2 regions of the Pseudomonas sp. NPDC078416 genome follow, and region 2 is predicted to be linked to the other one. Evidence: predicted binding sites of a transcription regulator. Region 2 holds the regulator's gene; the other holds the start of a gene.
The links. The regulator sigma-54, encoded in region 2, starts transcription at its own class of promoters, with help from an activator protein. The targets are predictions, from matches to a motif close to ANTGGCATNNANNTTGCTNT.
Positions count from the first base shown of each region.

Region 1 (6,322 bases), on a different contig from region 2:
CCGGCTCGTTCATTACGTGCAGCGCGGTGATGCTGCCCGGCGAGACGCCAAGCAACACCTGTTCGTTGCCGACCTGCACCAGCACCAGCCGATCGCGGGTCCCCAGAGCGCGGGAGCCCACCAGCTTGATCACCTGATTGCCGGCCGGCCCTGCGCGCTGCACCCGGCGCATCAGCCAGGCCAGCACGAAGATCAGCCCGATCACCAGCAGCAGCCCCAGCACCAGTTGCAGCAACTGACCGGCCATCCCGCCATTGAGCGAACCGGCCACCGGCGCGGCGACGGCCGGTGCCGTCGCTGCAGCCGTCGTCGCCGTCGTTGCTGCAGGCGCGGCCGGCGTCGCCGGATCGGCCGCCATCACCGCCCAGGACAACGCCAGCAGCGGCAGGCTCGACAGGGTTCTGATCACGCCGCGCACTTAACGCAGCTTCTTGATACGTTCGCTCGGGCTGATCACGTCGGTCAGACGGATGCCGAACTTTTCGTTGACCACCACCACTTCGCCATGGGCGATGAGGGTGCCGTTGACCAGCACGTCCAGCGGCTCGCCGGCCAGACGGTCCAGTTCGATTACCGAGCCCTGGTTGAGCTGCAGCAGGTTGCGGATGTTGATGTCGGTGCTGCCCACTTCCATGGAAATCGAGACCGGGATATCCAGGATCACGTCCAGGTTCGGCCCGTCCAGGCTGACCGCGCCGTTGCTTTTCGGCACGCCGCCGAACTCTTCCATCGACATGCGGTTGGCGGAGTTGCCGGCATCGGCGGCCAGCAGCGCGTCGATGTCCGCTTGCCCGTCCCCGGATTCACCCAGTGCAGCAGCCCACTCGTCGGCCAGAGCCTGGTCGTCTGCGGAAGTCATATCGTTGTCATTAGCCATGGTGGTCCTCGGGGAACATTGATTCGTTTACGCAGCACATTCGTTTTGCCGGAGACGGAGGGTCAGCGGCGTTCTATGGGTTCGACGACTTGCAGGGCCAGATTGCCCTTGTGCGAACCCAGTTTGACCTTGAAGGACGGCACGCCGTTGGCGCGCATGACCAGGTGTTCCGGCAGCTCGACCGGGATCACGTCGCCCGGCTGCATGTGCAGGATGTCGCGCAGCTTGAGCTGACGCGTGGCGACGGCGACGCGCAACGGCACCGACACGTCGAGCACGTCCTGCTTGAGGGCGTTGACCCAGCGTTCGTCCTGGTCGTCGACATCCGACTGGAAACCGGCGTCGAGCATTTCGCGCACCGGCTCGATCATCGAATACGGCATGGTCACGTGAAGATCACCGCCACCGCCGTCCAGTTCGATATGGAAGGTGGAGACCACGATGGCTTCGCTCGGGCCGACGATGTTGGCCATGGCCGGGTTCACTTCCGAGTTGATGTACTCGAAGTTGACTTCCATGATCGCCTGCCAGGCTTCCTTCAAATCAATGAAGGCCTGATCCAGCACGATGCGCACCACGCGCAGTTCGGTCGGGGTGAATTCACGCCCTTCGATCTTGGCGTGACGGCCGTCGCCGCCAAAGAAGTTGTCCACCAGCTTGAACACCAGCTTGGCGTCGAGGATGAACAGCGCGGTGCCGCGCAGAGGCTTGATCTTGACCAGGTTGAGACTGGTCGGCACGTACAGCGAGTGCACGTATTCGCCGAACTTCATCACCTGCACGCCCCCCACGGCCACGTCGGCGGAGCGGCGCAGCAGGTTGAACATGCTGATGCGGGTGTAGCGGGCGAAACGCTCGTTGATCATTTCCAGGGTCGGCATGCGTCCGCGGACGATGCGATCCTGACTGGTCAGGTCATAACTCTTTACGCTGCCAGGCTCGGCAACACTATCGGTCTGTACCAGACCGTCGTCGACGCCATGCAACAGCGCGTCGATCTCATCCTGGGACAGCAGGTCTTGCACGGCCATGTCGTGGTCCTACTGCAGTACGTAGTTAGTGAAAAGTACCTGTTCGATCACGCTCTTGCTCAGCTCTTTCTGGCCCACTTCCTGGACCACGGCTGCAGCCTTCTGGCGCAGCATTTCCATGCCCACCGGCGTTGCGATGGTATCGAATGGCTGACCGGAGAACATCATCACCAGGTTATTACGGATGACCGGCATGTGCGCTTTCAACGCTTCGAGGTCGGCCTTGTCGCGGGCCAGCAAAGTGATGCTGACCTGCATGTAGCGCTGACGGCCGTTGACGTTGTAGTTGACGACGAAGGGCGGCGTCAGCGGTTCGAAGATCGCCTCTTTTTTGGCATTCGCCGCTTCTGCAATGGCGGCTGCATCGGGCTTGCTCTCGGCCTTGTGCATGATGAACCAGGTCGCGCCTACCGACACACCAATGGCCAGCAGCAACCCCACCACAATGAGGATGATGATCTTTAACTTGCCCTTTTTCGCAGGGTCCGCCACTGCTGCGTCGTCACTCTTCGCCATGCCAATAATCCGTCACTATCCAAGGGGTTCGGTGTTGCGTGACAGAGGAAGAGCAAGGGTTGTGCCAGAGTTGGCGCGAGGGGTCGGCTGATTATGCCTGGCGGTTGGAACCACGATGTTGGCTTTGGATTCTGCCTGAAGGGCGAAACCACGATGTTGGCTTTGGATTCTGCCCGAAGGGCGTAGGAGCGTGGCTTGTCCCGCGATCTGGTGCGCAGCGGCAGTAAACCGGTTGACGCGGTGTGTCAGACGGGATCAAGGATTCAGGTTTCACGACTGCTGCGCAGCCGATCGCGGGACCAGCCACGCTCCTACGCCTTCGGCAGAAGTAGGCTTGCCGCTAGATCAGGCGTAATAATCGACTGCGCTGGAACCCACGACGGTCAGCGGCGCGCTGGCGGCGGCCGAAGCGGCGTCCACCGGGGCGCCGTCGGCGATGAGGTCGCTGCCACCGGCACCGTTGACACGGCTGCCGCCGCCGTTGCGCTGACCGTCGCCGCCCGACTGCTGCTGAGCCTGTTGCTGCCAGCCCTGGGACTGGTCGGAGACGTTGACGTTGACCTGCCCCATGCCCTGCTGGACGAAGGAATCACGCAGCCGGGACATCTGGCTTTCCAGCGCTTCACGCACGCCAACGTGGGCGCTCATGAACGTGACCTGGGTCTGCTGGTCCGCCGCCATATTGACGCGGATGTCCAGACGGCCCAGTTCAGCAGGCTCCAGCTGGATGTCCGCCTGCTTGAGGTTCTGGCTCGACAGGTACATCACGCGGTTGACCACACCTTCGGTCCATCCCCCCTGATTCATCGCCAAGGGCTGATTGAGCAGTGGCGTGGCCGGAGCCGCCGAGGTGTTTTTCACCTGAGCGGCCTGGGACAACGCCGCCAGCCGGTCGGCGAAGTTGTCCACCCGTGTATCACTGGTGGCGCCCTTCACGTCTTTCAGGCCGTCAGCCAGCAGGCCGCTGAACGCTTTGTCGCCGCCGCCTTCGGTGGTGCTCTTGTCCACGGGTTGGTCGCCCAGCGCCGCCAGGTTAGTGGCCAGCAGCTGCGAAGGATCGGCGTTCGGGTCTTGCTTGCCCCCGCCTTTTCCGTCGCCCTGCACACCGTTGTTCCGGGCCGTCTGCTGCGCCTTGTTTTCCAGAGCGACTTGCACGGCGGTCAAGCCTTCCAGCGGATCGGCGGACGGATCGAAACCGTCGCCGGCAGCGTCGGTTACATCGGTTGCGTCGGTCGGCGCTTGCACGGCAGGCGGCGGCATCACTGGCAGCGCGGCGGCGAGGAGCGCCGGATCCACCACCGGTTGAACGGGAGGCGCGACGGCCACAGGCTCTTGAACCGGCGGCGTGACGGCCAGGGTCGGGTCCAGCGCAGGATCGGCCACAGGCGCATCTGCCACCGTCTGGTCCTGCCCGCTGTCGGAGGCGTCATCCTTGCCGTCATCCTTACCTTTGCCCGCGCCTGCCTCATCGTCGGCCTTGCCGTTCACCGGCTTGGCAGGCAACCCATTGCCGTTATCGGCAACGGTCTTGTTGTCAGCGGCAGACGTATGGCTGGCGGCGGGCTTGTCGTCCGCTACCGAACTCTTGGCGCTTGCCGCCTTTGCCGATGAGTTATCCGCACTGTGGGACTTGACGGGCGCCTGCTTGGCGAACACGTCAGAGAAGCTGGAAGTGCTGTGCTTGACGGGGTCCGGCGCCTTTGCCGGCGAGGTATTCCCGGCTTTCTGGACTTTGGCCGCTGTCAAAGCGGTCAGTAATGGGTTGTTGGCGAGGGCCATGTGAATCTCCGCAAGAGCACAATTGCAGAGAGACAAAGCAAATGGCGGGCCAACTGCGCCGACTGGCTGGATTAAAGGCGTGCTTCAGGTTGAAAACCGGGGAGGACGCCAGGCTCAGTGGCTGGCATGGCAGAGCTGCAGTTCGTCTTCGAAAACCTTCCTGACGGCGCAGAATTCCTCCTTGATCTCGGACACCAGCAGCCTTATCAGGGCGTCGTCCGCCGCCACTGACCCGCGCCCCTGTTCTTCCAGTTGCAGGCAGAGTTCGGACAAGTGGGTGGCGCCCATATTGCCGGTGCTGCCCTTGAAGCTGTGGGCCATCAGGCCGAGGCGTTGCAGCGAGGCGGCAGTGAAGGAAGGGTCACGCAACAACAGGGTCATGTCGTTGACACGGTTGACGGAATCGGAAATGAACACCTTCAGCAGCGCCGGGTATTCAGCTTCCATTACGTCACGCAGCGTGCTGAGCACGTTGAAGTCCACAGGATTATTCGACACTTGTTCACTCCTTGATCAAGACGCGCGGATTATGCCAGACCCTCCCAGACAAATTCCACGCTGGCCGTCCGGCCATCATCGGACCACTGACACCGGTCGCTGAGTTGCCGCACCAGCGCAAGGCCGCGCCCGGACAATTGGGTGACTGCCGGCGGCAGCGCCAGCACGCGATCGGAATCGAAACCCGCGCCGCTGTCCTGCACCCGCACCGTCAGGCGACCGCCCTCGCCGTCCGGAACGATCTGGAAATCGATGCGGATAAAACCGTCTTCCAGACGATCGAGGCGTTCGGCGCGTTGCTGATAGTAAAGCCCAAAACCTGCGGCGTCGCGTTTCAGCGCCGAGTCGAGCCCGAGAACGCCATGTTCCAGCGCATTGCTGTACAGCTCCGACAGCACGATATACAGCTCGCTGCTCTGCATGCGCAAGCCATGGACCTCCTGTACCAGCTGCAACAGATACGGCAGCGGGTTGAAGCGCTTGAGGGTTGCCGCGCGGTACTCGAACGAAGCGGACCAATCCAGCGGGCTGGAATCGCCGCTGTCGGTGTAGATGACAGAAGGCGGGCCGAGCGCGTCAGGTTCGGTGAATGCCACTTCGACCATGCTCACGTCGTCTCGCGCCTGGCCGCGAAACCGCGCCAGGGCCCATTGCACTTCTTCGATCAGCAGCGCCGGGTTGCGGTTGCTCACCAGCACGTTCTGCAAACGCCGGGCGCCGAACAGTTCGCCGTCCTGACCGGTGCTGTCCACAACGCCGTCGGACAACAGAAAGACCCGATCCCCCGGGCCAAACGGGTACACTTGGGTGTTGTCATCAAAGCTGCCGGCGCTCAACACACCAAGGGGCACGTTCGACGAGATCAGCGGCGTATGCGCCCGGCCGTCGCCGTGCAGCAGGTACCCATCCGGCAGGCCGCCGTTCCAGACCTCGACCAGTTGCTGCTTGAAGTTAAGGCACAGCAGCGCGGCGCAGCAGAACATGTCGACCGGCAGGATGCGTTTGAGCTTGGCGTTCATCTCCCGCAGGGTTTCGGGCAAGCCGTAACCCTTGGCGGTCATGCCGTAGAACACTTCGGCCAGCGGCATCGCCCCCACCGCTGCCGGCAAACCATGGCCGGTGAAATCCCCCAGCAGCAAGTGCATGTTGCCGGACGGCGACCACGCGGCGAGCAGCAGGTCGCCGTTGAACAGCGCGTAGGGCGATTGCAGGTAACGGATGTTGCGCGAACTCAGGCACCCGGAGTGGGCGATCTGGTCGAACACCGCCTTGGCCACGCGTTGTTCGTTGAGCAGGTATTTATGGTGGCGGGTGATCAGGTCGCGCTGGTGCAGGACGGTTTCCTGCAACACGCGCAGGCGGTTCATGGCGTTGATCTTGGCGGCCAGCACCACTTGGTTGTAGGGCTTGGCAATGAAGTCGTCACCCCCGGCGTCGAGGCAACGGGCGAGGTCTTCGCCTTCGGTCAGCGACGTCAGGAAGATGATCGGCACCAGCGCGTCACCCGCGAGGGTCTTGATCTGGCGCGCCGCTTCGAAACCGTCCATGACCGGCATCATGGCGTCCATCAGCACCAGTTGCGGCCGCCGACGCTCGAACAGCCCGACGGCTTCGGCGCCGT
Region 1 is NZ_JBNNGV010000006.1:147,926-154,247, forward strand. Features, by position in the region: partial or broken gene fliO (flagellar biosynthetic protein FliO) at 1-418, opposite strand, end outside; gene fliN (flagellar motor switch protein FliN) at 419-877, opposite strand; gene fliM (flagellar motor switch protein FliM) at 940-1,908, opposite strand; gene fliL (flagellar basal body-associated protein FliL) at 1,918-2,424, opposite strand; gene ACQKEN_RS09345 (flagellar hook-length control protein FliK) at 2,770-4,203, opposite strand; gene ACQKEN_RS09350 (Hpt domain-containing protein) at 4,318-4,701, opposite strand; gene ACQKEN_RS09355 (ATP-binding SpoIIE family protein phosphatase) at 4,731-6,322, opposite strand, start outside.
Region 1: a site for sigma-54 is predicted at 4,238-4,257, ahead of ACQKEN_RS09345 (flagellar hook-length control protein FliK). Genes of this name have one in related genera too.

Region 2 (6,322 bases):
GGAGGCATGGCTGTCAGTGGCATCGATCATCTCTGACGGGGAATGGAGGCGTCGTGCAGGCTAGGGACTTATTCGCCTTCGTCAAACTTGTTGTTGATCAGTTCCACCAGTCCTGCCAGCGCGGCATCGGCGTCCTCACCTTCGGTGGCCAGGTGGATCAGGGTGCCCTTGCCGGCAGCCAGCATCATGACGGCCATGATGCTTTTGCCATCGACCATGGTTTCCGGCGTCCGGCCAACCCTGATCTGACACGGGTACTTGCCGGCGACACCCACGAACTTGGCGGCGGCCCGGGCGTGCAGACCCAGCTTGTTGATGATGGTGATTTCTAGAGCGGGCATCGCGATGGAGGTCCTTTCAGCTTAGGTCGCGGTGGCGGACCTGAACATTCTTGAGCGATTGCTGCAGCACCTGACCCAGACGTTCGGTCAGGTAGACAGAGCGGTGGTGTCCGCCGGTGCAGCCAATGGCAATAGTGACGTAGGCGCGGTTGCTGGCGGCGAAGCGGGGCAACCACTTATTAAGGTACGAAAAGATGTCCTGAAACATTTCTTCGACGTCCGGTTGCGCCGCGAGGTAATCGGTAACCGGCTTGTCGAGGCCCGACTGCTCGCGCAGCTCGGGTTTCCAGTAGGGGTTGGGCAGGCAGCGCACGTCGAACACCAGGTCGGCGTCCACGGGCATACCGCGCTTGAAGCCGAAGGATTCGATGAGGAAGGCGGTGCCCGGTTCGGGTTTGTTCAGCAGGCGCAGTTTAAGAATGTCGCGCAGCTGGTAGAGATTCAGGTGCGTGGTGTCGACGGTCAGATCCGCCAGGTCGATGATCGGGCCGAGCAACGTCTTCTCGTCACGGATCGCTTCGGCCAACGAGCGCGTTGCCGTGCTCAGCGGGTGACGACGGCGAGTTTCGGAAAAGCGCTTGAGCAGGGTTGATTCATCGGCGTCGAGGAACAGCACGTCGCACTGGATATGCCGGGCACGAACCTCGGCGAGCATCCGCGGGAATCGCGTCAGGTGACTGGGCAGATTGCGCGCGTCAATCGAGACCGCCAGCAGGGGCTCAGCCAATTCGGTATTGATCAGTGCGCGCTCGGCCAGTTCCGGGAGCAGCCCGGCGGGCAGGTTATCGACGCAATAGAATCCGCTGTCTTCAAGGACATCGAGGGCCGTGCTCTTGCCGGAGCCGGAGCGGCCGCTGACGATGATCATGCGCATGATCAGTGACCGTTCTGGACGTCGATCACGACGTTGTAGAGCTCTTCAGCGGTTTTGGCACCGCGCAGCCGCTTACGCACCTCGGCCTGATCAAGCATGCTGGCGATCTGGCGCAGCAGTTCGAGGTGGGCATCGGTGGCCGCTTCCGGGACCAGCAGCACAAACAGCAGGTCAACCGGTGCGCCGTCGATGGCGTCGAAATCAATGGGTTTTTCGAGATGCAGCACGGCGCTGACAGGCGTTGAACAGCCCTTCAAGCGGCAGTGGGGAATGGCGATGCCATTACCGAATCCGGTAGAGCCGAGCTTTTCACGGGCAATAAGACTTTCAAACACCACCTGCTCATCAAGATCAGGCACTTGCTTGCTGATCACGTTGGCGATGTTTTGGAGTACGGCTTTTTTGCTGCCGCCTGGCACGTTCACAAGTGAACGGCCAGGGGTCAGGATATTTTCAAGTCGGATCATGAGTGGGGAGTGTCAGCGAGCAGTCGCGCCTTGCAGCAGACTTTGCTGTTTTTCCTTATGTTTTTTGAGTTGGCGGTCAAGCTTGTCGGCAAGCAGGTCAATGGCTGCATACATGTCGTCGTGTTCGGCGTTGGCAACCACTTCAGCGCCAGGAACGTGCAGGGTGGCTTCGATCTTCTGCTTGAGCTTCTCGACCTCCATCGTGACCTGCACATTCGTGATCTTGTCGAAATGGCGTTCCAGTCGGGCGAGTTTCTCGCCGATGTAGGTCCGCAGAGGTTCGGTCACTTCCAGCTGGTGTCCACTGATGTTGACTTGCATACAGCTTCTCCTTCGTTGCCAGTGCATTAAGAGGCAGGCGTAATGCCTGCCACTGGAACGCTTTGACGTGTGACCTTTACATCAGTCGCTTGCGTTCGCTGGACGGCGAAATCCCAAGGGATTCGCGGTACTTGGCGACTGTGCGACGGGCCACTTGAATGCCTTGTGCTTCCAGTAAACCAGCGATCTTGCTGTCACTCAACGGCTTTTTCTGATTTTCCGCAGCGACCAGTTTTTTGATGATCGCGCGAATCGCCGTGGACGAGCATTCGCCGCCTTCGGAGGTGCTGACGTGGCTGGAAAAGAAATATTTGAGTTCGTAGATCCCGCGCGGCGTGTGCATGAACTTTTGCGTGGTCACCCGGGAAATCGTCGATTCATGCATGCCGACCGCTTCAGCGATGTCATGCAGAACCAGCGGTTTCATGGCCTCGTCGCCGTACTCGAGGAAGCCGCGCTGGTGTTCAACGATTTGCGTCGCCACCTTCATCAGGGTCTCGTTACGGCTCTGCAGGCTCTTGATGAACCAGCGAGCTTCCTGCAGCTGATTGCGCATGAACGTGTTGTCGGCGCTGGTATCGGCGCGACGCACGAACCCTGCGTACTGGGGATTGACCCGCAGGCGCGGCACGGATTCCTGGTTCAGCTCCACCAGCCAGCGCTCGTTGTCCTTGCGCACGATGACGTCGGGCACGACGTACTCGGCTTCGCTGGACTCGATCTGCGAACCGGGGCGCGGGTTGAGGCTCTGCACCAGTTCGATGACCTGACGCAGGTCGTCTTCCTTGAGCTTCATGCGGCGCATCAGTTGCGCGTAGTCGCGGCTGCCCAACAGGTCGATGTATTCGCTGACCAGCTTCTGCGCTTCCGCCAGCCACCTGGTTTTGGCCGGCAACTGGCGAAGCTGCAGCAGCAGGCATTCGCTCAGGTTGCGAGCACCGATGCCGGCAGGCTCGAACTGCTGAATGCGGTGCAGAACGGCTTCGATTTCGTCCAGCTCGATATCGAGCTCGGGATCGAACGCGTCGAGCATTTCTTCGAGTGTTTCGTCGAGGTAGCCCTGGTTGTTGATGCAGTCGATCAGGGTCACGGCGATCAGGCGGTCGGTGTCCGACATTGGCGCCAGGTTGAGTTGCCAGAGCAGGTGGCTTTGCAGGCTCTCGCCAACGGAGGTGCGGGTGGTGAAATCCCACTCGTCATCGTCGTTGCTGGGCAGGCTGCTGGCGCTGGTTTGGTAGACGTCTTCCCACGCGGTGTCGACGGGCAGCTCGTTGGGAATGCGCTCGTTCCAGTCGCCCTCATCGAGGTTGTCGACGGTTGGCGCCGATTCCTGGTAGGTGGGTTCCTGAACATCAGCGTTGGGCTTTTGCTCTACGTTATCCGCCAGGGGGTCGGCGTTATCGAAATCGTCGCCTTCCTCCTGCCGTTCCAGCATCGGGTTCGACTCCAGCGCCTCCTGAATCTCCTGTTGGAGATCCAGTGTCGACAACTGAAGCAAGCGGATTGCCTGTTGCAGCTGAGGCGTCATCGTCAGCTGCTGGCCCATTCTCAAGACTAGCGAAGGTTTCATGGCAGGGCTTAACACCTTATTCGCCGGCGCACTGCGCGCCATTTACTACCAGGGCGCCGAGGGCGCCAACTTAAGCAAATTATATGCCTGAAGCTGGAGGGTTTGCCTAGAGTGTGATGACAATTAAAAAACGAGGTCGGCGATGGCGCACGTTGCGGGGTACCGCACAACCTCATGTCATCACTGCGGTTACAGGCGGAACTCGTGACCCAGATACACTTCCTTGACCAACTGGTTGGCCAGGATGGATTCGGCGTCGCCTTCGGCAATCAGCTGCCCATCGTTGACGATGTAGGCGGTTTCGCAGATGTCTAGCGTCTCACGCACGTTGTGGTCGGTGATCAGCACGCCGATCCCTTTGGCCTTGAGGTGGTGGATGATCTGCTTGATGTCGCCTACGGAAATAGGGTCGACACCGGCGAAGGGTTCATCGAGCAGAATGAATTTTGGCGAAGTGGCGAGGGCGCGTGCGATTTCCACGCGGCGACGTTCGCCGCCCGACAGGCTCATGCCCAGATTGTCGCGAATGTGGGTGATGTGGAATTCCTGCAGCAGGCTCTCCAGCTCCTTGCGGCGGGCAGCGCGATCGAGCTCTTTGCGGGTCTCCAGGATCGCCATGATGTTGTCCGAGACGGAGAGCTTGCGGAAGATCGACGCTTCCTGTGGCAGGTAGCCAATACCGGCGCGTGCGCGCCCGTGCATCGGCTGGTGGCTGACGTCCTGGTCGTCGATCAGGACGCGACCCTGATCCGCCTGAACCAGCCCGACGATCATGTAGAAACAGGTGGTCTTGCCGGCGCCGTTGGGGCCAAGCAGGCCGACAATCTGGCCGCTCTCGATGGACAGGCTGACGTCACGGACGACCTGGCGGCTTTTGTAGGCCTTGGCCAGGTGTTGGGCTTTCAGCGTCGCCATTACTGGGCCTTCTGCTGGTCGGTTTTCTTTTTCGGCTGGATGACCATGTCGATGCGAGGGCGTGGAGCGGTGATTTTGGTGCCATTGGCACGACCTGCGTTCACGACCTGCTTGACGGTGTCATAGACGATTTTCTCGCCTTCGGACGTATTGCCGTCGTTCACAACCTTGGCCTTGTCGATCAGCACAATGCGGTTCTGGGCCGCGAAGTACTGGATGGTGACACCCCATGCCTGAACGATCGGCTTGTCCACCGATGGCTTCTGCTCGTAATAGGCCAGGTTGCCCACGGACGTGAATACGTCCACGTCGCCTTGCGGTGTACGGGTGATGGTCACGGTGTTGCCGGTGATCTTCATCGTGCCCTGGGTAATGATGACATTGCCTTTGTAAGTGGCGATGCCTTGCTTGTCGTCCAGCTGCGCGTCATCCGACTGGATGTGGATGGGTTGATCGCGATCCGTCGGCAGAGACCAGGCGCTCGCGCTTCCCAGTGCTGCGCCCAGGCCGAGCAAAAAAGGAAGGGTTTTAACGAGCCTCATACTGTCCTCTTACGTTGGATAGCAGGTTCATCCTGCTTTCTTTCAGATACGCTTTCATACCCGTGCCGGTCGTTACACCGCCAAGGCCGTCGATTCTAACGGGTTGGGCAGTTTCCGCATATTGCTTCTGCGGGAATACAGTCATGCGGCTGCTGGTGATGATGGTGGTGCGGTTCTTTTCGTCGGTGCGGTTGATGCGCACCGAGTCGATCAGCTCGACGTGATCTCCCCCTGGCGACACTTCGGCGCGAACGCTCTGTACGTGCCACGGGAAGGTCGAGCCGCGATACATCTGCAGCACCGGCGTGGTCATCAGGGTGACGTCGGTGGCTTTCAAGTGCTCGACTTTGTCGGCGGTCATGTCGTACTGCATGGTCCCGTCGGGCAGGTACTGAATGCTGTGGGCGTTGGTCGCGTAGTAATCGACAGCGCTTTCATCCACGGCAGCCTTGGGTTGGTCCAGAAAGCTTTCCGGACTGATGTTCCAGTAGCCGACCGCTGCCAGCAGCAGTGCCAGCACACCGAACAGCAGAAACGTACGAAACTTTTTGCTCAGCATAAATGCACTTCTATAGATAGGCGGCGTGAGCCGCTTCGAGGTTGCCCTGAGCGTTCAGGATCAACTCGCAGAATTCGCGGGCAGCGCCTTCGCCGCCGCGTGCCTGGGTAATGCCGTGGGCATGCTCGCGGACAAAGCTGGCAGCATTGGCAACAGCCATGCCCAGGCCGACCCGGCGAATGACCGGCAGATCAGGCAAATCGTCACCCAGGTACGCGACCTGCTCGTAGCTTAGATTCAGTTGCTGCAAAAGCTCGTCAAGGACCACGAGTTTGTCTTCGCGGCCCTGATAAAGGTGTGCGATGCCGAGGTTCTTCGCACGCCGCTCAACCACGGGCGTCTTGCGTCCGCTGATGATGGCAGTCGTCACACCCGAATTGATGAGCATCTTGATGCCCTGGCCGTCGAGGGTGTTGAACGTCTTGAACTCGCTGCCGTCTTCGAGGAAATACAGGCGCCCGTCGGTCAGTACGCCATCGACGTCGAAAATCGCCAGCTTGATGTTCTTGCCGCGTTGCATCAGGTCATTCATATCGGCGCTCATTTACATGACTCCTGCGCGGAGCAGGTCTTGAAGGTTGAACGCGCCAACCGGGCGATCGTTCTCGTCGACCACGATGAGTGCGCCGATCTTGTTGTCTTCCATGATTTTCAAGGCTTCGGCCGCGAGCATTTCCGGGCGCACGGTCTTGCCGTGTACGGTCATCACTTCATCGATGATCGCCTGGCGTAT
Region 2 is NZ_JBNNGV010000027.1:14,213-20,534, forward strand. Features, by position in the region: gene ACQKEN_RS20100 (HPr family phosphocarrier protein) at 69-341, opposite strand; gene rapZ (RNase adapter RapZ) at 358-1,215, opposite strand; gene ptsN (PTS IIA-like nitrogen regulatory protein PtsN) at 1,218-1,682, opposite strand; gene hpf (ribosome hibernation-promoting factor, HPF/YfiA family) at 1,695-2,003, opposite strand; gene ACQKEN_RS20120 (RNA polymerase factor sigma-54) at 2,080-3,573, opposite strand; gene lptB (LPS export ABC transporter ATP-binding protein) at 3,763-4,488, opposite strand; gene lptA (lipopolysaccharide transport periplasmic protein LptA) at 4,488-5,030, opposite strand; gene lptC (LPS export ABC transporter periplasmic protein LptC) at 5,017-5,589, opposite strand; gene kdsC (3-deoxy-manno-octulosonate-8-phosphatase KdsC) at 5,600-6,133, opposite strand; gene ACQKEN_RS20145 (KpsF/GutQ family sugar-phosphate isomerase) at 6,134-6,322, opposite strand, start outside.